Regions from separate parts of the Pantoea sp. y20 genome, predicted to be linked through region 2. Evidence: predicted binding sites of a transcription regulator. Region 2 holds the regulator's gene; each other region holds the start of a gene.

Region 1 (5,336 bases), 1.4 Mb from region 2:
GCAACCGGCACATTCACGTATCGAACTGCTGGCGGGACTGAGTCGTCGGTTGCAGCAATTCCTGCGTACTCAAACGATAACCGATGCAGACTTGACGGCGCTGAGCCAGGCGGCGCGCTTGCTCAGCGAAGCCGGCGATCATCTGCAACGTCTTGAACTGCGTCAGCTTAGTCAGATTGATCCGCTGCTGGACCGCATTCGCAGTGCGGTGGTGATGCTGGAACACTGCGATGTTTCAACATCTGATGCTGTGGCTAAGCTGCCTGAAGTCGTTCCGATTGAGAAGCCCGCAATGGCGTTAGCTAGTGCAGAAGTCAGTGGCTGGGTGTACGTTCCGTCTCCGGGTGTGCCTGCACAGGATGTGAGGCGGCTGCGCCGTCGGGCATTTGTGAGTGGCGTTGGCGCGACGCTGCTGAGCGTGTCACTCATCGTCGCCACTGGCTATTTCGTTGAGCAAAATACTGAGCAGGAATCTCCGTTGCAGCAGGCATTACAGGCTTCAGTATCACCAGTTGCTGCGCCTCTCACACCGGAAATGATGGCTGAGCTCCAGGCGAATCCCCCCGAATGGCTGAACGACGGAGCATGGCTGGAGCAAATGCAGCAGCAACTGAACTGGCTGCAGGGCGCATCGCCGGACTGGAATCTGCAGCATGGTAATGCGTTAGTGATGCAGGCCAGCCAGTTGTTGCCTGATTCGGATGCGGTTAAAACGATGAGCGCACGCTGGAACAAGCAGCTTAAAGCGGCAGCAATACCAGCAGATAAAATGCAGGGATGGCAACAGGGCATGGAGCAGCTCAACATGTTGTCGCAGCGCCTGAACGGACTTGACGAGCAGCGCGGCAAATACCTGACGGTGAGCGAACTGAAAACAGCGGTCTACAATATGACGCAGGCGTTCAACGGAACGGTGCCACTGGAAGAGGAACTGCGCGTGTTGCTGCAATCGGACGATGACGCTACACAGAATCAGCTATCACAAGCGGAAATGCACCTGAAGCAGCTTATCGCCAGTTACCAAACGACAGCTACATCGTCAAAAAAGCAGGACTAACAAAATCCGCAGCCAACCGGTATTCGCAGCTATCAAACTCTGCGGGGGTTTGAATCCCCCTTGCAGAAAACAGGCAAAAAAAAAGCCTGAACTTTCGTTCAGGCTCTTCTTTAGAATGTGGCGGTGAGAGGGGGATTCGAACCCCCGATACGTTGCCGTATACACACTTTCCAGGCGTGCTCCTTCAGCCACTCGGACACCTCACCACATTTTTTTTGTCAACCGCGCTGGGTCAACGGGGCGCTACTATAGGGAGATCGCTGAAAAGGGTCAAGCGCTATTTTCTCCTTTTGTTCTATTCGCTTAAGCTCTGAGCGTATTGCCGTTGGCCTGCTCATCATGGCGATTCTGTCATCAAATCATTCCCTCTCTGTCACAAAAATGTCACCGCACTGTCGCAGACTTGTCCGCGGAAACATTTGGTTATATCTATGGAAAAGGATGCTTATAAATGAAACAGATACCTCTCTTAACGGTTACTCTGCTGGCTTCTCTGGTCGCGACATCGGCAGTGGCAGACGATGCACACTATTCCCGCGCTGCTACCGGCGATGTCACCGAGCACGGCGGCGCGCGTCGTCTCACCGGCGACCAGACCGAAGCGCTAAGAGCGTCATTAAGTAATAGCACCGCAAAAAACGTGATTCTGCTGATTGGTGACGGCATGGGAGATTCGGAAATCACCGCCGCGCGTAATCAGGCGCGGGGCGCAGGCGGTTTCTTCCCCGGCCTTGATGCGCTGCCGCTCACCGGTCAATACACGCACTATTCACTGGATAAGAAAACCCACAAGCCGAATTACGTGACGGATTCCGCCGCGTCGGCCACGGCGTGGGCCACCGGCACCAAATCCTATAACGGTGCGATTGGCGTCGACGTGAACGGCAAAGATCAGGTAACGATTCTTGAGCTGGCGAAAGCCGCCGGTAAAGCCACCGGCAACGTTTCCACTGCTGAACTGCAGGATGCCACGCCAGCAGCGTTGATCGCGCACGTCACTTCGCGCAAATGCTACGGCCCGGAGAAAACCAGCGAATTGTGCCCGACTAACGCGCTGGAGCAGGGCGGTAAAGGATCGATTACCGAGCAGATGCTAAAAACCCGTGCGGACGTCACGCTGGGCGGCGGCGCGAAATCCTTTAGCGAAACCGCCAAAGCTGGCGAGTATCAGGGTAAAACCCTGCGCGAACAGGCACAGGCGCTGGGTTATCAGTGGGTTGATAATCTCGATGGCATGAACGCCATTCAGCAGGCCGACCAGAGTAAACCGGTGCTTGGCCTGTTTGCCGACGGCAATATGCCGGTGCGCTGGCAGGGACCGAAAGCCAGCTATCACGGCAACATTGATAAGCCGGTGGTGACCTGTGAAGTGAATAAAGAGCGTCCGGCTTCGGTACCGACGCTGGCGCAGATGACCAAAAAAGCCATCGATCTGCTAAGCACTAATGAGAAAGGCTTCTTCCTGCAGGTGGAAGGCGCGTCAATTGATAAGCAGGATCATGCGGCCAATCCATGCGGTCAGATTGGTGAAACCGTTGATCTGGATGAAGCGGTGCAGCAGGCGCTAGCCTTTGCGCGCGAACATGGCGACACGCTGGTGGTGGTGACCGCCGACCACGCGCACAGCAGCCAGATCGTGGAGAATGGCACCAAAGCGCCGGGTCTGACGCAAGCGGTGAATACCAAAGATGGCGCGGTGATGACCATCAGCTACGGCAATTCAGAAGAGGATTCGCAGGAACACACCGGCACGCAGGTGCGCATTGCGGCGTACGGCCCGCATGCGGCTAACGTGGTGGGCTTGACCGATCAGACCGATCTGTTCTTTACCCTGAAGGATGCGATGGGGTTGAAGTAGCCAGGATAACGGTCGCCATTAACGGCGACCGTTATACCTTATAACCCGCGTTTTGCCATCAACCGCGCTAAATCCACCAGACGATTGGAGAAGCCCCATTCGTTATCGTACCAGGCGAGAATCTTCACCAGATTGCCGCCAATCACCAGCGTAGAGAGACCATCAATAATCGATGAACGGGCATCGCCCTGATAATCGCTTGATACCAGCGGCTCGTCGCTGTATCCAAGAATCCCCTTCAGCGGACCTTCTGCCGCCGCGGCTTTAAACGCGTCATTCACCTCTTCTGCGGTCACGTCGCGTTTCAGCGTTACGGTCAAATCCACAATCGACACCACCGGCACCGGCACGCGCAGGGAATAGCCGGTCAATCGACCCTCCAGCTCCGGAATCACCCGACCGAGCGCCTTCGCCGCCCCGCTTGAGTAAGGCACAATCGACAACGCCGCCGCCCGTGCACCGCGCAGATCTTTCTCCGGCTGATCGTGCAGCACCTGGCTGTTGGTATAAGCATGCGTGGTGTTCATTAAACCGTGCTCGATACCAAACGCCTGGTGCAGCACTGCCGCCGCTGGCGCTAAGCCGTTGGTGGTGCAGCTGCCGTTACTCACCACAAAGTGCTGCTGCGGATCGTAACGTTGATCGTTCACGCCCAGCACAATTGTCAGGTCATCGTTTTTGCCCGGCGCGGAGATAATCACGCGCTTAGCACCGCCGCTGGTGATGTGCACTGCGGCTTTGTCGCGTTCGGTGAAGAAGCCGGTGGCTTCAATCACGATATCCACGCCGACATCGCGCCAGCGAATATTCGCCGGATCGCGCTCGCTGAACACGCGCACCGCTTTGCCATCAATGCGCAATTCGCCTTCACCGGCTTCCACTTCCGCCGGTAGCCTGCCGAGCAGGGAGTCGTGTTTCAACAGATGCGCGAGGGTTTTACTGTCGGTGAGGTCGTTAATGGCGACGATTTCAATATCATCGCTGCCCAGCGCTGCACGAAAAACGTTACGTCCGATACGGCCAAAGCCGTTAATGCCGATCTTAGTCATGATTGACTCCTTTTCCGAAGATGCTGGAGTCACTCTAAGCCGATGGTGTGATGGCGTAAACGCCAAAAAAGGATCACTTTACGCCAATTTCCGACAGTGGAAGCGCTGGCGATATTCGCCCGGCGTGAGATGCAGCTGACGCTCAAAGCTGCGGCGTAAATTGATGCTGCTGCCAAAACCGGTCTGTTGCGCGATGCGATCCAGCGTGTCGTTGCTTTGTTCCAGTTGTTCACGCGCGGCGGCGAGACGCGCTTCGGCCACATAGCGCGCGGGCGGCGCGCCGGTTTCACGGGTGAACACGCGGGTAAAGTTGCGCGGGCTCATGGCGACGCGCTCCGCCAGTTTCTCGACTGAGAGATCTTCGGCGAGGTTGGCGCGGATCCAGCGCTGCAGTTCACCAATCGGGCCAATGCCGCTCGGCGTTTGCAGATGAAAACGGCTGAACTGCATCTGTCCGCCGGGACGGCGCAGATACATCACCATGTCCTGCGCAATATCACGCGCCACGCTAAAGCCGAAATCCTCTTCCACCAGCGCTAATGTCAGGTCAAAGCCCGAGCTGACGCCGCCGGAGGTCCAGATCGGTCCGTCCTGAATAAACAGCGGACCGCCTTCCACCTGAATCGCTGGATAGCGCGATTGCAAGGTATCGAGCAAGCGCCAGTGCGTGGTGGCGCGGCGACCTGCCAGCAAGCCGGATTCCGCCAGCAGCATCGCGCCGCCACATACCGACACCACGCGACGCGCCTGCGGAGCCGCCAGCTTGATGAAATCGACCACCATATTGCCTTCTTCCACGCTGTCGCCGCGCCCGGTGATCATGATGGTGTCCCACGCAGTGCGCGGATCGAGATCGGCCAGTTTGAGGTCGGCTAATAGATTGAGGCCGGATTGGCCATGGATCACCTGATGCGATTGGGTGGTGGCGAGGCTGACGCGATAGCGCTGCTGATCGACGCCAACCGGCAGATGCTGATTGGCGCGCATCAGGATATCGGCGATACCCGCCGCTTCAAACAGCATGCCGCCGTCGGGCACAATAATCAGAAAGGTTTTCATGGCGTGAAATAGATATTTTGACAGGATGAGCCAGAGTGTCTCATGGCATCTGGATTATTTCCAGGCATAGCAGATCACGATATGCGGCAACTTTGATTAATGATTTTCCTCCCTGGCGCAACGTCATTTCACGCCATTATCTTCACAATCACATCCGCTAACATGGATGAATTCGATCTCGCTGGAATTCAACATGGATCACGCCTCAATGCGTACGTAATCCTTTACCGTCAAGTCGAGTGGTTTGCCGTTTATCCTCATTCTGAGTGGGTTAATGGTGATCACTTCGTTTTCCACGGATATCTATCTGCCC
Region 2 (5,336 bases):
GAGTTGCGGCCATAGCGCTGGATGCTGCGCGTGGCCCACTGGCCTTCGCTCAGGCCGAGATCGCCCCAGCGCTGCGGCACCTGTTGCCCGCCGCACAGACGCGTGATGGAGAACAGCGCATCGAGTTGTTGCGGCGCGATGCGCGACAGCGGATTGTCCTGATTAACCACTACCACCAGCGCATCCATCGCCACCGGCACCGCCAGCGGCGGATAGCCGTAGCGCGCGGTAAAAAGTTGACGTTCGTCGATCTGCATCGGCCGGCTCATCGCGCCCAGCTGGGCAGCACCTGCCGCCAGCGCCGTCGGCGCAGTAGAAGATCCCGCCGCCTGCACCTGAACGTTGACGCCCGGCGACTGGCGGCTGAAATCCTCGCCCCATAATGTCATCAGATAACCCAGCGTATCCGATCCAACGCTGCTCAGATTGCCGGTTAGCATGGTTTGTTGGCCGTGTGCCAAAGCAGAGCAAAGCAGCAAGAGGGAGATCAACAGCGATTTCATTGGCGATTCCGCAATTCAGTAAGACGCCTATTCTGGAGCGGTGCGATTTATCACGCAATACATTGCGTATGGGTTGTTAATGAGGCGGGAATTGGTCTCCATGAATGGCGTAATGCTTGTCAGTTAAACCAACGACGAGTGCGCAGGCCGGTGTCACTTTTGGTCCGGCGGTCCTCGCGCCGCTTACGCGGTACCTTCACTTCGCTCGTCTGCCTGACGGACCGGCGGAGACGGGACTTCCTTGTCCCGGCTCCGCCTTTCGCCCGCGTCCTGCGGGCTCTCCTGGCTTCCTCGCTTCGTTCAGCGCTGCGGATTGCCAGGCCAAAAGTGCCCCCGGCCTGCTCATAAGCTTCAGTGCGTGTTGTTGAAAAGGACTCATTCGCTTCAGGCGCTGGCGCGTCTGCTGCGGCAAAAGGGCCATTCGCAGCGCTGAGGCTTTTACGTTGGGCCAGGAGCCTCGCGCATGGATGCGCGAGGCAGTTCGGGGTCGGCCAGGGAAGGCCGATCCGCGAACGGTCCGTCGGCACAACGTGGAAGCCGAAGGTACCGCGCTAGCGGCGCGAGGACGGCCCGTGACGCAGCAGATGTGTCAGCGCCCGCACCAAAAAGGCTTTATTAACTGATAAGTATGGCGCCATGAATAGCGATCCTACGACCTTAATTAACCCGCTCTTGCATCACGTTAGCCACAATCAAGCGTGGCGGCAGCAGGAAGCTGAAACAGGTTTCCTGATGCGGCACGCTGGTGATCTCCAGCCGCGCGTTGTGATGTCCCAACGCATGCTTCACGATCGCCAGCCCCAATCCGCTGCCGCCGGTGGCGCGCGAACGCGCTTTATCCACGCGATAGAAACGCTCGGTGAGGCGCGGCAGATGCTGCTCGCTAATGCCCGGCCCGTCATCGCACACCTTAAACTGCGCGCCTTGTTTAGTGCGCAGCCAACTGATGTCGATGCGCGTGCCATCGGGCGTGTGATTCACCGCGTTGTAGACCAGATTGGAAATGGCGCTACGTAGCTGCTCATCATTGCCGAACACTTTCAGATGCGGATCGGTATGGAAATGGATGGTGTGACGTCCCTGACTCAGCGTTTCCGCTTCACGCTGCAACAGCATCAGCATGCCCGGCACATCCACCGTCTCTTTGAGATCGATGGCCGGCGCCGCTTCGATACGCGACAAGGTCAACAACTGCTTCACCAGGCTGTCCATGCGGCGCGTCTGCTCTTGCATGGTATGCAACGCCTTGCTGCGCGTGCGCTCGTTCATCACCGAGTCGTCCATCATTTCCAGATAACCCTGCAATACCGTTAACGGCGTGCGCAGTTCATGACTGACGTTAGCAAAAAAGTTGCGTCGCGCGCCTTCCAACTGGTGCATCTGGGTGACATCACGCGCCACCATCAGCCACTGACCTTCGCTGTAAGGCATCACGCGGAATTCCATATGATGCTGATTATTGAGGATCTGCGTCAGCGGCATGTCGAACTTGCGCTGGCGGATATAGCGGGAAAATTCAGGATAACGCAGCAAATTGAGGATGTTCTGGCCGTTATCTTCCGGCCAGCGCAAGCCAAGGTGCTGCTGCGCCAGGCCGTTGCACCAGAAAATAGTGCCCTCTTCGGTGGTCAGCACCACCGCATCCGGCAGCGATTCTGCTCCGCTGCGGAAACGTTTGATCAGATTGCCCAGCTCGCGCCGCCGCCGCCGGTTGCGCAATTGCATCTGGTACAGGCCATAAAACAGCGGTTCCCAGCTGCCGCGTCCGGTGGGCGGCGTCATTGAACGATCGACCCACAGCCAGTGCGACAGACGCATCAGATTTCTGAAGTGCCAGAACATCACGCCGGTCACCGCAATCAGCAGCAGCCACGGCAGATATCCGAACAACAGACCCAACACCAGCGCAGGTAAACAGACCAGCGCCAGCTCGGTCAACAATCTCTTCCAGGAGAGTCGTTCCAGCACGGTAAACACTCCGTTTACGTTTAATAGCGGGCAGAGAAACGATACCCTGTTCCGCGCACGGTTTGAACCATGCGATCGTGGCCGGTTAATTCCAGTGCTTTACGTAAACGGCGAATATGCACATCGACGGTGCGATCTTCGACATACACATTGGTGCCCCAAACATGGTTCAGCAGCTGTTCGCGGCTGTACACGCGTTCCGGGTGGGTCATAAAGAAGTGCAGCAATTTATACTCGGTCGGCCCCATCTCCAGCGGCGTGGTTTCCGACATCACACGATGTGAGGAAGGATCAAGGCTCAGGCCCTGCATCTCAATCACCTCTTCCACCGCCATCGGTGAAATACGGCGCATCACCGCTTTGATACGCGCCATCAGCTCTTTCGGTGAGAATGGCTTGGTGATGTAATCATCCGCGCCCACTTCCAGACCGCGCACGCGATCTTCCTCTTCACCGCGCGCCGTCAGCATCATCACCGGAATGTCGCGCGTCATGGCTTCGCGCTTCAAATGCTTAATAAACTGAATCCCGCTGCCGCCGGGCAACATCCAGTCCAGCAGAATCAAATCAGGCCAGGGTTCGATCAGCTTACCAATCGCGCTGTCATAATCTTCCGCCTCAATAGGCTGGTAATCATTCTGTTCCAGCACGAAACATAACATTTCACGGATGGGAGCTTCGTCTTCCACAACCAAAATGCGCTTAGCCATTGTAACTCCTGCTAGTGTGACACCGTGTCACTGGGATTTGCGGCGCCATTATGCGTCAGTTTTGTGACACTTTTATGAAAACACCGCCCTAAGATAGATAGATAAAAAACAGAAATGTCACAATAAAATTCTGCTTTTTTTCTTTGTGATCTTAAGTGGTTATAATTCGTCTTCGCTAAATAGAGCACGGAGCAAACATGCGCATCATTCACACCGCTGACTGGCATCTCGGTCAGTTCTTTTACAGCAAAAGTCGCGCGCGGGAACATCAGGCGTTTCTCGACTGGCTGCTGGATCAGATTGTGCAGCATCAGGTGGATGCGCTGATTATCGCCGGCGACCTGTTTGATACCGGTTCGCCGCCGAGCTACGCGCGTGAAATGTTTAACCGTTTTGTGGTGGCGCTGCAGCCAAGCGGCTGTCAATTGGTGGTGCTGGCGGGCAATCACGACTCGGTGGCGACGCTGAATGAATCGCGCGAGCTGCTGGCCTGCCTGAATACGCAGGTGATAACCAGCGCCACGCCGCAGGGCGAACAGCAGGTATTAACCCTGAAGCAGCGCGACGGCGCGCCGGGCGCGCTGCTGTGCGCCATTCCTTATCTGCGTCCGCGCGACATTCTGCGTAGCCAGGCTGGCCAATCCGGCCGCGAGAAGCAGATCTCGCTGCTGGAGGCGATCGAGCAGCATTATCAGCACTGCTTTGCTGCCGCGCAGGCGCAGTGCGATGCGCAGGACGTTACGCTGCCGATCATCGCCACCGGTCATCTCACCACTGTTGGCGTGACTAAAAGCGATTCGGTGCGCGACATCTATATCGGTACGCTGGATGCCTTCCCGGCGCAGGCGTTTCCGCACGCCGATTACATCGCGCTCGGTCACATCCATCGCGCCCAGCGCATCGCCAACAGCGAGCACATTCGTTACAGCGGTTCGCCGATTCCGCTCAGTTTTGATGAGCTTGGCCGCGAGAAAAGCGTCTTCCTGCTGGAATTCAGCACCACGCTCGATACCGTTACGCCGCTAACCATCCCGCACTTCCAGCCGATGCAGATGCTGAAAGGCTCGATGGCGGAGATTGAACATCAGCTGGCGCAGTTCAGCGCGAGCGCCAGCGAACAGCCAGTCTGGCTGGATATTGAGATCACCACGCAGGAATATCTCAGCGATCTGCAACGTCGCATTGAAGCGCTCACCGAAAATCTGCCGGTCGAAGTGCTGCTGGTGCGCCGCAGCCGCGAACAGCGGCAGCGCAGCCTCGAACGGCTGGAGAACGAAACCCTGAGCGAACTAAAAGTGGAAGACGTGTTTGCTCGCCGACTGGCGCAGGAAGATCAGCTGGATGCCGGGCAGGCCGAGCAGTTAACGCAGCTGTTCCGCACCCAGCTTGCCGCGCTGGAGAATCCATCCGCATGAAAATTTTGACGCTACGTTTTAAGAACCTCAATGCGCTGCGCGGCGAATGGTTTATCGATTTCCGTCGTGAGCCCTTTGCCAGCAACGGCTTGTTTGCCATTACCGGCGCCACTGGCGCGGGCAAAACCACCTTACTCGATGCGATTTGCCTGGCGCTCTATCATCAGACGCCGCGCCTCGGCACGCTGTCGCAAACCCAGAACGAGCTGATCACCCGCGACACCGCCGAGTGTCTGGCGGAAGTGGAGTTTGAGATCAAAGGCGAAGCCTGGCGCGCCTTCTGGAGCCAGAACCGCGCGCGCGGCCAAGCCGACGGTAAGCTGCAGGCACCGCGCGTCGAGCTGGCGCGCGTCGCTGATAATCAGATCATCGCCGATAAAGTTGGCGACAAGCTAAAAGCGATTGAGACCCTGTCGGGGCTCGATTTCGCCCGCTTTACCCGCTCAATGATGCTGTCGCAAGGCCAGTTTGCCGCCTTCCTGAATGCCAAACCCGGCGAACGCGCCGAGCTGCTGGAAGAGCTGACCGGCACCGAAATCTACGGACAAATCTCGGTGCAGATCTATGAACGCTGGCGCACCGCGCGCAGCGAGCTGGATACGCTGCGCGCCCGCGCCGGTGGCATGTCGCTGCTGGATGAAGCACGCCGGGCAGAATTGACGCAGCAGTTGGCAGAACTTGGTGCGCAGGAGAAAATTCTCAGCGAACAGCTAACGCTGGCGCAGCATCAGCAGCAATGG
Region 3 (5,336 bases), 820 kb from region 2:
CTGAGTCCAGGTCAGTTTGAACTGCTGCCCTTGAGTGAATTCCGGCACCATGTAGTGATAATTGGTGTTGAACCATTTGGTCATTTCCGCCGCTGCCGCCGGTTCACCGCTTGGTGCGCGGCCACGGCCAAGGCGGAACAGCGTGTCGAGATCGACCGAGCCATCCTGATTTTGGTGACGAGCTGGCACGTTACCCAGCAGCAGGCTGGTGGTGAGCACGTGATCGTACCAGGCGAAATCGCCGACTGGCAGCAGATCCACGCCCGCCTCTTTCTGCTGTTGCCAGTGACGGGCGCGCAGTTCACGCCCCACCGCCAGTAGCTCTTCCTGTGAGCTTTTACCTGCCCAATAGCTTTCCTGTGCTTTTTTCAATTCACGACGCAATCCAACGCGAGGGAAACCGAGAGTATGGTTCAGAATGGTCATTTTCTGTTCTCCAGATATTCTTAACTGAATAGGGGGCAGAGATGTTTAGCCGTCCAGATGTTTACACCGCCATAATCTGCGGGTACTGTATGTTCCTCAAGCGCAATTTGTTCAATCTCGATGTGAAGGATTCTCATGATCGAACTCAAACACCTGCGGACGCTGCAGGCGTTACGGAACACCGGCTCGTTAGCTGCCGCCGCCTCCCAGCTTCATCAGACGCAATCGGCGTTATCCCACCAGTTCAGCGATCTGGAGCAGCGGCTGGGTTTTCGCCTGTTTGTGCGTAAAAGCCAGCCGCTGCGTTTTACGCCGCAGGGAGAGATTTTGCTGCAGTTGGCTGAGCAGGTTTTACCGCAGATTCAGCAGGCTTTGCAGGCGTGTCATGAGCCGCATCAGGCCACGTTGCGTATTGCCATTGAGTGTCACAGCTGTATTCAGTGGCTGACGCCCGCGCTGAATAATTTCCGCCAAAGCTGGCCGCAGGTGGTGATGGATTTCAAATCCGGCGTGACCTTTGATCCGCAACCCGCGTTGCAACAGGGCGAGCTGGATGTGGTGTTGACCTCCGATATTTTGCCGCGCAGTGGATTGTTTTATTCACCGATGTTCGATTTTGAAGTGCGTTTGGTGATGGCACCGGATCATCCTTTGGCGCAGCTTGAGCACATTGCTCCGGAAGATATGGCCGATGAAGTGCTGATGATTTATCCGGTGCAGCGTCAGCGTTTGGATGTGTGGCGCCATTTCCTGCAGCCTGCGGGCGTCAGTCCAGCCTTGAAGAGCGTCGATAACACGCTGCTGCTGATTCAGATGGTGTCGGCGCGCATGGGCATCGCCGCGTTGCCACATTGGGTAGTAGAGAATTTTGAGCAGCAGGGTTTGGTGGTGACCAAGACCTTAGGCGGTGGTTTGTGGAGCCGCTTGTATGCCGCCGTACGCGAAGGCGAGCAGCGTCAGCCGGTAATGGAAGCCTTTGTGCGGTTTGCCCGTCAGCACGCCTGTGAACATCTGCCCTTTGTGCGCGATGCCGCGCGTCCCGGCTCACTGCAAATCACCTCATCCTGATGTTGTTGGGCGGCGAAGGTCGCCCGCGCTGTTATCCCTGCCCCGCCTGCTCTATAATGCGCCGCCTCAACCCGCGACCAAGAGAGTTTCACCATGATGAGTAACGATGTTCTGCGCAGCGTGCGCTATATGCTGGATTTGAGCGATAGCAAAGTGGTGGAGATTTTTGCCCTGGCGGGAAGTGAAGTGCCGCTGGAAGACGTGCAGGCGTGGATGAAGAAAGATGACGATGCCGCGTTTCGCAAGCTGCCAGATGTATTGATGGGCTACTTCCTTAACGGTCTGATTTTTTACCGTCGCGGTAAGAGTGAAGATGCGCCCGCGCCTTCGATTGAGCGCCGCATGAATAACAACATTTTCATGAAGAAATTGCGTATCGCCTTTGAGCTGAAGACCACCGATATTCCGGATGTGCTGCTGAAAGCGAACTTTAAGATCTCACAGGCTGAAGTTGGCGCGATTTTCCGCAACCCAGATCATAAGAATTTCCGCGAATGCGGCGATCAGATTCTGCGTAATTTCCTGAAAGGGTTGACGATGATTCATCGTCCGGGGCCGGCTAAGAAGGGTTAATCGCTTCTTTGTTCGAGCCGGGTCAGGGATAGCGCAGCAGATCGCAAAGGGAAACCACTTCCTTGTGGATCAGCCTCGCCATCCATGGCTCGGATGCTTTGCTCCACTGCCGCGCTATCCCTTCCCTTTTAGCCTATGCGTTGCTTTTCTTACCTAATACCCAGCGTTTGTGCACATAAAGGGATGCGAAAATCACGGCGGCACCGGCGAGAAAACTTGGCCAATGCGGTTTCTCCTGCCAGATCGCCAGATTCACCAGCAAGCCCGCTGGCACATGCATGTTGTTCATAATACCCAGCGTGCCAGCATCCACCTGCGTAGCGCCATAGTTCCACATGAAATAGCCCAAACCTGAAGCCGCCACGCCCAGCCACACCAGAATGCCCCACTGCAGCGACGTGGTCGGCAGTTTGTTCGGATTGCCCCACAAGCTCCAGGCGATCACCGCGATCATCACCGCGCCCAGATAGAACCACGAAAATGCGGTGTGCTGCGGCATCGGGCGAGTTTCCTGCAGGCGTTTGTAGCCCACCATGCCGATGGCGAAGCAGATGTTTGCCGCCTGTACCAGCAGCAAACCAAACCAGAAATGGTCGCTGACTTTGTCGTAACGAATAATCGCCGCACCGATTACCGCCAGTAGCGCGCTGAAGGCATAGCCGATACGCAGCGGACGTCGGCTGAGCAAATCGTAGATCAGCGTGACATACAGCGGCGTCATCACGGTGAACAGCAGGAACTCGGTCACGCTGAGATACAGATAAGCCTCAAAGCTTAATAAATACATGATGCCAAGCTGCAGCATGCCCACCAGCATATACAGCAGGATGGTGGAAGCACGGTAACCGCGCCAGCGCAGGAACGGCAGGAAAACGATGGCGGCGAGCGCCAGACGCATCAAAACAGAGAACCAGGAATCCACCTGACCTGCGAGGTATTCCCCGATCAAACTGAAGGAAAAGGCCCACAGAATGGTGGTAACGATCAGTAACAGCACGGTAACGATCTCAAAATGAACAGTGGCGCTAGTGTAAACAAACTGTCGAAATCGGGGTGAACTATCTGGTTTACAAGTGGATAAAATAACGACGAATAATTTTCATTTCTCATTTTAACGTCCGGGTAAAAATGCGCGAAATACAACATTTCCTGGTTTTTTTCGCTCTCAATTGTCATAAAACTGTAACATATGTGTCACATGTCACAGTAACTGCGCGTGACCATCACTATCCTTTGCGCGAAATGGAAACTTCGCTTTGCCATTTTTACTGCCTGTTTTTGCCCCAACCTGCTGGGAACTCATAACTATATCGCGCCCTGGAGGGCCACACTCATGTTGAGTATTTTCAAACCTGCACCGCATCGCCCACAAGTGGCCGATGATCGTGTTGATCCGCTTTATCGTCGTCTGCGCTGGCAGATTTTCCTGGGAATATTTTTTGGCTATGCCGCCTACTATTTGGTGCGTAAAAACTTTGCGCTGGCAATGCCTTATCTGGTGGAACAAGGCTTCTCGCGCGGCGATCTCGGCTTTGCGCTATCGGGCATTTCCATCGCTTACGGCTTCTCGAAATTCATTATGGGCTCGGTCTCAGACCGCTCGAATCCGCGCGTGTTTTTGCCCGCCGGATTGATCCTTGCCGCAGCGGTGATGCTGGTGATGGGATTCGTGCCGTGGGCCACCTCCAGCATCATGGTGATGTTTGTGCTGCTGTTCCTGTGCGGCTGGTTCCAGGGCATGGGCTGGCCGCCGTGCGGGCGCACCATGGTGCACTGGTGGTCGCAGAAAGAGCGCGGCGGAATTGTGTCGGTGTGGAACTGCGCGCATAACGTCGGTGGCGGTATTCCTCCGCTGCTGTTCCTGCTCGGCATGGCGTGGTTTAACGACTGGAAAGCCGCGCTGTATATGCCGGCGTTTGGCGCCATCCTCATCGCGATTATTGCCTTCGCCTTGATGCGTGACACACCACAATCTTGCGGTTTACCGCCGATTGAAGCGTGGAAAAATGATTATCCGCCGGATTACAACGAGGATCACGAGCAGGAGCTGACGGCGAAGCAGATTTTCATGCAGTACATTCTGCCCAACAAGCTGCTGTGGTACATCGCACTGGCGAACGTGTTTGTATACCTGCTGCGTTACGGCATTCTCGACTGGTCGCCGACCTACCTGAAAGAGGTGAAGCACTTCACGCTGGATAAATCCTCGTGGGCCTACTTCTTTTACGAATATGCCGGTATTCCCGGCACGCTGCTGTGCGGCTGGATGTCGGACAAAGTGTTCCGCGGCAACCGTGGCGCAACCGGCGTGTTCTTTATGACACTGGTGACCATCGCCACCGTGGTGTACTGGCTGAATCCTCCAGGCAATCCAGGCATCGACATGCTGTGCATGATTGTGATCGGCTTCCTGATTTACGGTCCTGTGATGCTGATTGGCCTGCACGCGCTGGAACTGGCACCGAAAAAAGCGGCCGGAACGGCAGCGGGCTTTACCGGGCTGTTTGGCTATCTCGGCGGATCGGTCGCGGCGAGTGCGATTGTCGGTTACACCGTGGATTATTTCGGCTGGGACGGCGGATTCATTGTGATGATTGGCGGATCGGTGCTGGCAGTGATTCTGCTGCTGCTCACCATGGTCAGTGAGCACAAGCACAAGAAACAGCTGGCATAACGAAAAAGGGCCGGTGGTGACCGGCCCTTTTTTCTAGGCGAGGAACAGTTTACGCAGCGTGTGCGGCACGGCGTCATCCGCGTTGCTGCCAATCACTTCCAGCGTCGGCAAGGTATCTTTCAAACGCTGCTGCGCATTGCGCATGATGCAGCCTTTGCCCGACATGCTGAGCATCTCCACATCATTCATGCCGTCGCCGAAGGCGATGCACGCTTTCAGCGAGTGGCCGAGCTGTTTCGCTACCGCTTCCAGCGCGTGGCCTTTGGAAACGCCGCCCGCCATCACTTCCAGACACGTTGGCAGCGAGAAGCTGACATTCACGCGATCGCCCCAGCGCGCTTCAATCGCCTGCTCCATGGGAATTAAACGCTCCGGATCTTCGCAGGTGAAGAACACTTTGCTGATGCCATCAGTCGGCAGCATGCCCGGCTGGTAAACCTGATAGTTAAACACCGATTCACGGAAATAGTCCTGCTCATCCGGACGATGACGGCTCATGAACCACTCATCGTCGCGATAGACGTGCGTCAGGATATGCTCGTCATGATATTGCAGGCCATACAGATCGCTGGCGATGTCGGCGTCAAGATTGTGG
Region 4 (5,336 bases), 700 kb from region 2:
AGTGGACGTTGGGCGAGAGCAACGGCTTTGCGGCCACGCTCTCCACCATGCAACTGGTGATTTGGGTGGTGACCTTCCTGTCGATGCTGGCGCTGACGCTGTTTATCCGTTATTCGCGCATGGGCCGCGCCTGCCGCGCCTGTGCAGAAGATTTGAAAATGGCCAGCCTGCTGGGTATCAACACCGATCGCGTTATCTCTCTCACCTTTATCATTGGTGCGGCGATGGCCGCGGTGGCGGGCGTATTGCTCGGTCAATTCTACGGCTCCATTAACCCATTCATTGGCTTTATGGCCGGGATGAAAGCCTTCACCGCCGCGGTATTAGGCGGTATCGGCAGTATTCCAGGCGCGATGATTGGCGGCCTGGTGCTGGGCATTGCAGAAGCGCTAACCTCGGCGTATCTGTCGACCGAGTATAAAGATGTGGTCTCCTTCGCGCTGCTGATTGTGGTGCTGCTGGTGATGCCAACCGGGATTCTTGGCCGTCCGGAGGTGGAGAAAGTATGAAACGCCTCGGTTTGGTCAACGCCGTGATCTCCACGGTGATGTTGCTGATTCTCGCTACCTTCTTTATGGGCGTGCGCCTCGATCTGGACGGCACCAAACTGGTGGTCGCCAATGCGGGCGCGGTGCGCTGGAACTGGATTTTCATGGGTTGTGCGGTGGTGTTTGTCTTCCAGCTGCTGCGTCCGCTGGTGCAGGGCAAATTCAAACGCAGCGGCAAAGGTTTTGTTCTGCCGGGTTTTGATGGATCAACGCCAAAGCAGAAGCTGTTGATGGCGCTGGTGATTGCCGCCGCCGTTATCTGGCCGTTTCTGGTCTCGCGCGGCAGCGTCGATATCGCCACGCTGACGCTGATCTACGTGATGCTCGGTCTCGGGTTGAACGTGGTGGTGGGTTTGTCTGGTTTGCTGGTGCTGGGCTACGGCGGTTTCTACGCCATCGGCGCTTACACCTTCGCGTTGCTAAATCACTATTACGGTTTTGGTTTTTGGGAAAGTCTGCCGCTGGCCGGTTTAGTCGCCGGTGCGTTTGGCCTGATGCTCGGCTTCCCGGTGCTGCGCCTGCGCGGTGACTATCTGGCGATCGTCACGCTCGGCTTCGGTGAAATCGTGCGTATTCTGCTGCTGAATAATACCGCGTTCACCGGCGGCCCGAACGGCATCGCGCAGATTCCCAAGCCAAGTCTGTTTGGTCTGGAGTTTGGCCGCCGCGTCAGTGAAGGCGGCTGGAGCACTTTCCATGATTTCTTTGGCCTGAAATACGATCCCAGCGACCGCGTGATTTTCCTCTATCTGGTGGCGCTGCTGCTGGTGGTGCTGACGCTGTTTGTGATCAACCGTTTGCTGCGTATGCCGCTGGGCCGCGCGTGGGAAGCGCTGCGTGAAGATGAGATCGCCTGCCGTTCGCTCGGCCTGAGCCCAACGCGCATCAAGCTGACGGCTTTCACCATCAGCGCCGTGTTCGCAGGCTTCGCGGGGACGCTGTTCGCCGCTCGTCAGGGCTTCGTCAGCCCGGAATCCTTCACCTTTGTCGAATCGGCCTTTGTGCTGGCGATTGTGGTGTTGGGCGGCATGGGTTCGCAGCTGGCAGTGATCCTTGCAGCGATTCTGCTGGTGGTATCACGCGAGCTGATGCGTGATTTGAACGAGTACAGCATGCTGGTGCTCGGCGGTTTGATGGTGCTGATGATGATCTGGCGTCCGCAAGGTCTGCTGCCGATGAAGCGTCCGCATCTGAAGATGAAAAGCAGTAAACAAGGAGAGCAGGCATGAGTCAGCCTTTATTAGCCGTTGAAGGCCTGATGATGCGCTTCGGCGGCCTGTTAGCCGTCAACAACGTGGCGCTTGAGCTGCATCCACAGGAAATTGTTTCGCTGATCGGCCCGAACGGTGCCGGTAAAACCACGGTGTTCAACTGCCTGACCGGTTTCTACAAACCGACCGGCGGCACCATCAAACTGCGCGATCAACAACTGCAAGGTTTGCCAGGCCAGAAGATTGCGCGCATGGGCATTGTGCGTACCTTCCAGCATGTGCGTCTGTTCCGTGAAATGACGGTGATTGAGAACCTGCTGGTGGCACAGCATCAGCACCTGAAAAGCGGCGTGTTCTCCGGCTTGTTCAAAACCCCGGCTTTCCGTCGCGGTGAGAGCGAAGCGCTGGATCGCGCGGCAACCTGGCTTGAACGCATCGGTTTGCTGGATCTGGCTAACCGTCAGGCGGGTAACCTTGCTTATGGTCAGCAGCGTCGTCTGGAGATTGCGCGCTGCATGGTGACGCGTCCGGAAATCCTGATGCTGGATGAACCGGCGGCGGGTCTTAACCCGCGTGAAACGCACGAACTCGATGAGCTGATCGCCGAACTGCGCGGTGAGCACAAGGTTTCCGTGCTGCTGATTGAACACGATATGAAGTTGGTGATGGGCATTTCTGACCGCATTTACGTGGTTAATCAGGGAACGCCGCTGGCTAACGGCACGCCGGAACAGGTGCGTAACAATCCGGATGTGATCCGTGCTTATTTAGGTGAGGCGTAACATGGCAAACCCGATTTTAACTTTGCAGAATGTCAGCGCCCATTACGGTCCGATTCAGGCGCTGCATAACATTAATCTGCACATCAATCAGGGTGAAATCGTCACGCTGATCGGTGCCAACGGCGCGGGTAAAACCACGTTGCTCGGCACTTTGTGTGGCGAACCACGCGCCACCAGCGGCACCATCACCTTTGATGGTAAAACAATCACCGACTGGCAAACCGCGAAAATCATGCGTGAAGCGATTGCCATCGTGCCGGAAGGCCGTCGGGTGTTTTCGCGCATGACGGTGGAAGAGAACCTGGCGATGGGCGGTTTTTTCGCCACGCGTCAGCAGTATCTGGAGCGTATCGATCGCGTTTATCAGCTGTTTTCACGGCTGGCAGAACGTAAAGCACAGCGCGCGGGCACCATGTCTGGCGGTGAGCAGCAGATGCTGGCGATTGGTCGTGCGTTGATGAGCCAGCCGCGTTTGCTGCTGCTGGATGAGCCGTCGTTGGGGTTGGCGCCGATTATCATTCAGCAGATCTTCGATACCATTGAGCAGCTGCGTAAAGAGGGCATGACCATCTTCCTCGTCGAGCAGAACGCCAACCAGGCGCTGAAGCTGGCAGATCGCGGCTATGTGCTGGAGAACGGCCACGTGGTGCTGGAGGACAGCGGCGAAGCGTTGCTGTCCAACGAAGCGGTGCGGAGTGCGTATTTAGGCGCGTAAGTTGGTGCTCGCTGTCCCCCATCCCGGCCTTCCCCCGCAAGCGGGGGAAGGAGACGCTGCCACATGCCACTCCCAACTCACATATAGCAGCATCTTCCTCCCCCATTAATGGGGGAGGACCGAGGAGGGGGACAGCGAGCACGCACGAATTAGCTCAGTTTTCATTACCAACCCACCTGTCACATCCCCGTCATAAACCTGTTATTAATCCGTCATTTCCCCGTGTCATGTTACGTCGCGAACTAAAAAATGCGCGCATTCGCGCGTACTTAACAGCACAGGAAAAACCTTATGTCCGCTTTTACGCTTCGTCCCCGCCTGATGAGTGCCGTGCTCGGTCTGGCGCTCAGCGGTAATGCGCTTGCTGCAACTGAGATCCCTTTCTGGCACTCAATGGAAGGCGAGTTAGGCAAAGAAGTTGATTCTCTGGCACAACGTTTTAACCAGGCTCATCCCGATTACAAAATCGTTCCGACTTACAAAGGCAACTACGAGCAGAGCTTAGCGGCGGGTATCGCGGCAGTGCGCGCCGGTAAAGCACCTGCGCTGCTGCAGGTGTATGAAGTCGGTACGGCGACCATGATGGCGTCAAAAGCTATCGTGCCGGTCAACCAGGTGTTTAAAGACGCCGGCGTGCAAATGGATCCCAGGCAGTTCGTGCCAGCCGTTGCCGGTTACTACAGCGACAGCAAAGGCCAGCTGATCTCGCAGCCGTTCAACAGCTCCACGCCGGTGCTGTACTACAACAAAGATGCGTTCAAAAAAGCCGGTCTGAACCCGGATCAGCCACCAAAAACCTGGCAGGAGCTGGCGAAAGACGCCGAAGCGCTGCGCAAAGCCGGCCTGACCTGCGGTTACGCCAGCGGCTGGCAGGGCTGGATTCAGATTGAAAACTTCAGCGCCTGGCATGCGCTGCCGGTCGCCACCAAAAATAACGGCTTTGACGGTACCGATGCTGTACTTGAATTCAACAAGCCGGTGCAGGTGCGCCACATCGAAATGCTGGAAGCGATGAACAAGAAGGGGGATTTCACCTACTTCGGTCGCAAAGATGAATCCACCGCCAAGTTCTACAACGGCGATTGCGGCATCACCACCGCGTCTTCCGGTTCGCTGGCCGACATCAAACACTACGCCAAATTTAACTTCGGCGTAGGCATGATGCCGTACGATGAAACCGTTCCGAACGCACCGCAAAACGCCATCATTGGCGGCGCGAGCCTGTGGGTGATGAAAGGCAAAGATGCCAACACCTACAAAGGCGCGGCGGAGTTCATGAAGTTCCTCGCACAGCCGGAAATCGCTGCCGAATGGCACCAGAAAACCGGTTACCTGCCTATCACCACCGCCGCATACGAACTGACTAAGCAACAGGGCTTCTATGACAAGAACCCCGGCGCAGACATCGCTACGCGTCAGATGCTGAACAAAGATCCGCTGCCGTTCACCAAAGGCATGCGTCTGGGCAACATGCCACAGATTCGTACTGTCGTGGACGAAGAGCTGGAAGGCGTGTGGACCGGCAAACAGGCACCGCAAGCCGCGCTGGATAACGCTGTGAAGCGCGGTAACGAACTGCTGCGCCGTTTTGAGCAGCAAGTGAAGTAACGCTGTTATCTCGGGGCCGACGCCTGGCGTTCGCCCCGATTTTTCTCCTGGATTGAGCCTGCTATGTCCTCATCGCGCCCGGTATTTCGCTCCCGTTTTCTGCCCTATTTGCTGCTGCTGCCGCAACTGGTGATCACGGCCATCTTCTTTCTGTGGCCAGCCGGTGAAGCCTTGTGGTATTCGCTGCAAAGCATTGATCCTTTTGGCATCTCCAGCACCTTCGTCGGAATGGCGAACTTTAAACGCCTGTTCAGCGACGAGTACTATCTGGCGTCCTTTTGGACCACCATTGAGTTCAGTGCGCTGGTCACGATTTGCGGCATGACCTTTTCCCTGCTGCTGGCGGCGCTGGTGGATTACGTGATTCGCCTGCGCAAGCTCTACCAAACTTTGCTGCTGCTGCCGTACGCGGTGGCGCCGGTGGTAGCGGCGGTGCTGTGGATGTTCCTGTTTAATCCGGGCCTCGGTTTGT

What was found. Region 2 encodes PhoB, which activates phosphate uptake and scavenging genes when phosphate is short. Its sites were predicted from a motif close to CTGTCATAAAACTGNCNNAT; they were not measured.
Region 1: phoA (alkaline phosphatase) is a predicted target of PhoB. The motif match lies at 1,428-1,447, and genes of this name have one in related genera.
Region 3: glpT (glycerol-3-phosphate transporter) is a predicted target of PhoB. The motif match lies at 3,237-3,256, and genes of this name have one in related genera.
Region 4: ugpB (sn-glycerol-3-phosphate ABC transporter substrate-binding protein UgpB) is a predicted target of PhoB. The motif match lies at 3,444-3,463, and genes of this name have one in related genera.

What each region holds. Positions count from the first base shown of each region.
Region 1 is NZ_CM142816.1:2,468,815-2,474,150, reverse strand. It holds gene ACYAC5_RS11630 (VasL domain-containing protein) at 1-1,057, shown strand, start outside; tRNA gene ACYAC5_RS11625 (tRNA-Ser) at 1,176-1,263, opposite strand; gene phoA (alkaline phosphatase) at 1,509-2,915, shown strand; gene gap (type I glyceraldehyde-3-phosphate dehydrogenase) at 2,954-3,964, opposite strand; gene ACYAC5_RS11610 (GlxA family transcriptional regulator) at 4,043-5,023, opposite strand; partial or broken gene ACYAC5_RS11605 (Bcr/CflA family drug resistance efflux transporter) at 5,268-5,336, shown strand, end outside.
Region 2 is NZ_CM142816.1:1,045,534-1,050,869, reverse strand. It holds gene ACYAC5_RS04765 (PstS family phosphate ABC transporter substrate-binding protein) at 1-503, opposite strand, end outside; gene phoR (phosphate regulon sensor histidine kinase PhoR) at 1,161-2,471, opposite strand; gene phoB (phosphate response regulator transcription factor PhoB) at 2,492-3,181, opposite strand; gene sbcD (exonuclease subunit SbcD) at 3,379-4,596, shown strand; gene ACYAC5_RS04745 (AAA family ATPase) at 4,593-5,336, shown strand, end outside.
Region 3 is NZ_CM142816.1:229,525-234,860, reverse strand. It holds gene metE (5-methyltetrahydropteroyltriglutamate--homocysteine S-methyltransferase) at 1-426, opposite strand, end outside; gene metR (HTH-type transcriptional regulator MetR) at 562-1,494, shown strand; gene ACYAC5_RS01065 (YehS family protein) at 1,588-2,067, shown strand; gene ACYAC5_RS01060 (carboxylate/amino acid/amine transporter) at 2,201-3,064, opposite strand; gene glpT (glycerol-3-phosphate transporter) at 3,401-4,741, shown strand; gene yigL (sugar/pyridoxal phosphate phosphatase YigL) at 4,775-5,336, opposite strand, start outside.
Region 4 is NZ_CM142816.1:347,357-352,692, forward strand. It holds gene livH (high-affinity branched-chain amino acid ABC transporter permease LivH) at 1-509, shown strand, start outside; gene ACYAC5_RS01560 (high-affinity branched-chain amino acid ABC transporter permease LivM) at 506-1,777, shown strand; gene livG (high-affinity branched-chain amino acid ABC transporter ATP-binding protein LivG) at 1,774-2,541, shown strand; gene livF (high-affinity branched-chain amino acid ABC transporter ATP-binding protein LivF) at 2,543-3,256, shown strand; gene ugpB (sn-glycerol-3-phosphate ABC transporter substrate-binding protein UgpB) at 3,548-4,864, shown strand; gene ugpA (sn-glycerol-3-phosphate ABC transporter permease UgpA) at 4,928-5,336, shown strand, end outside.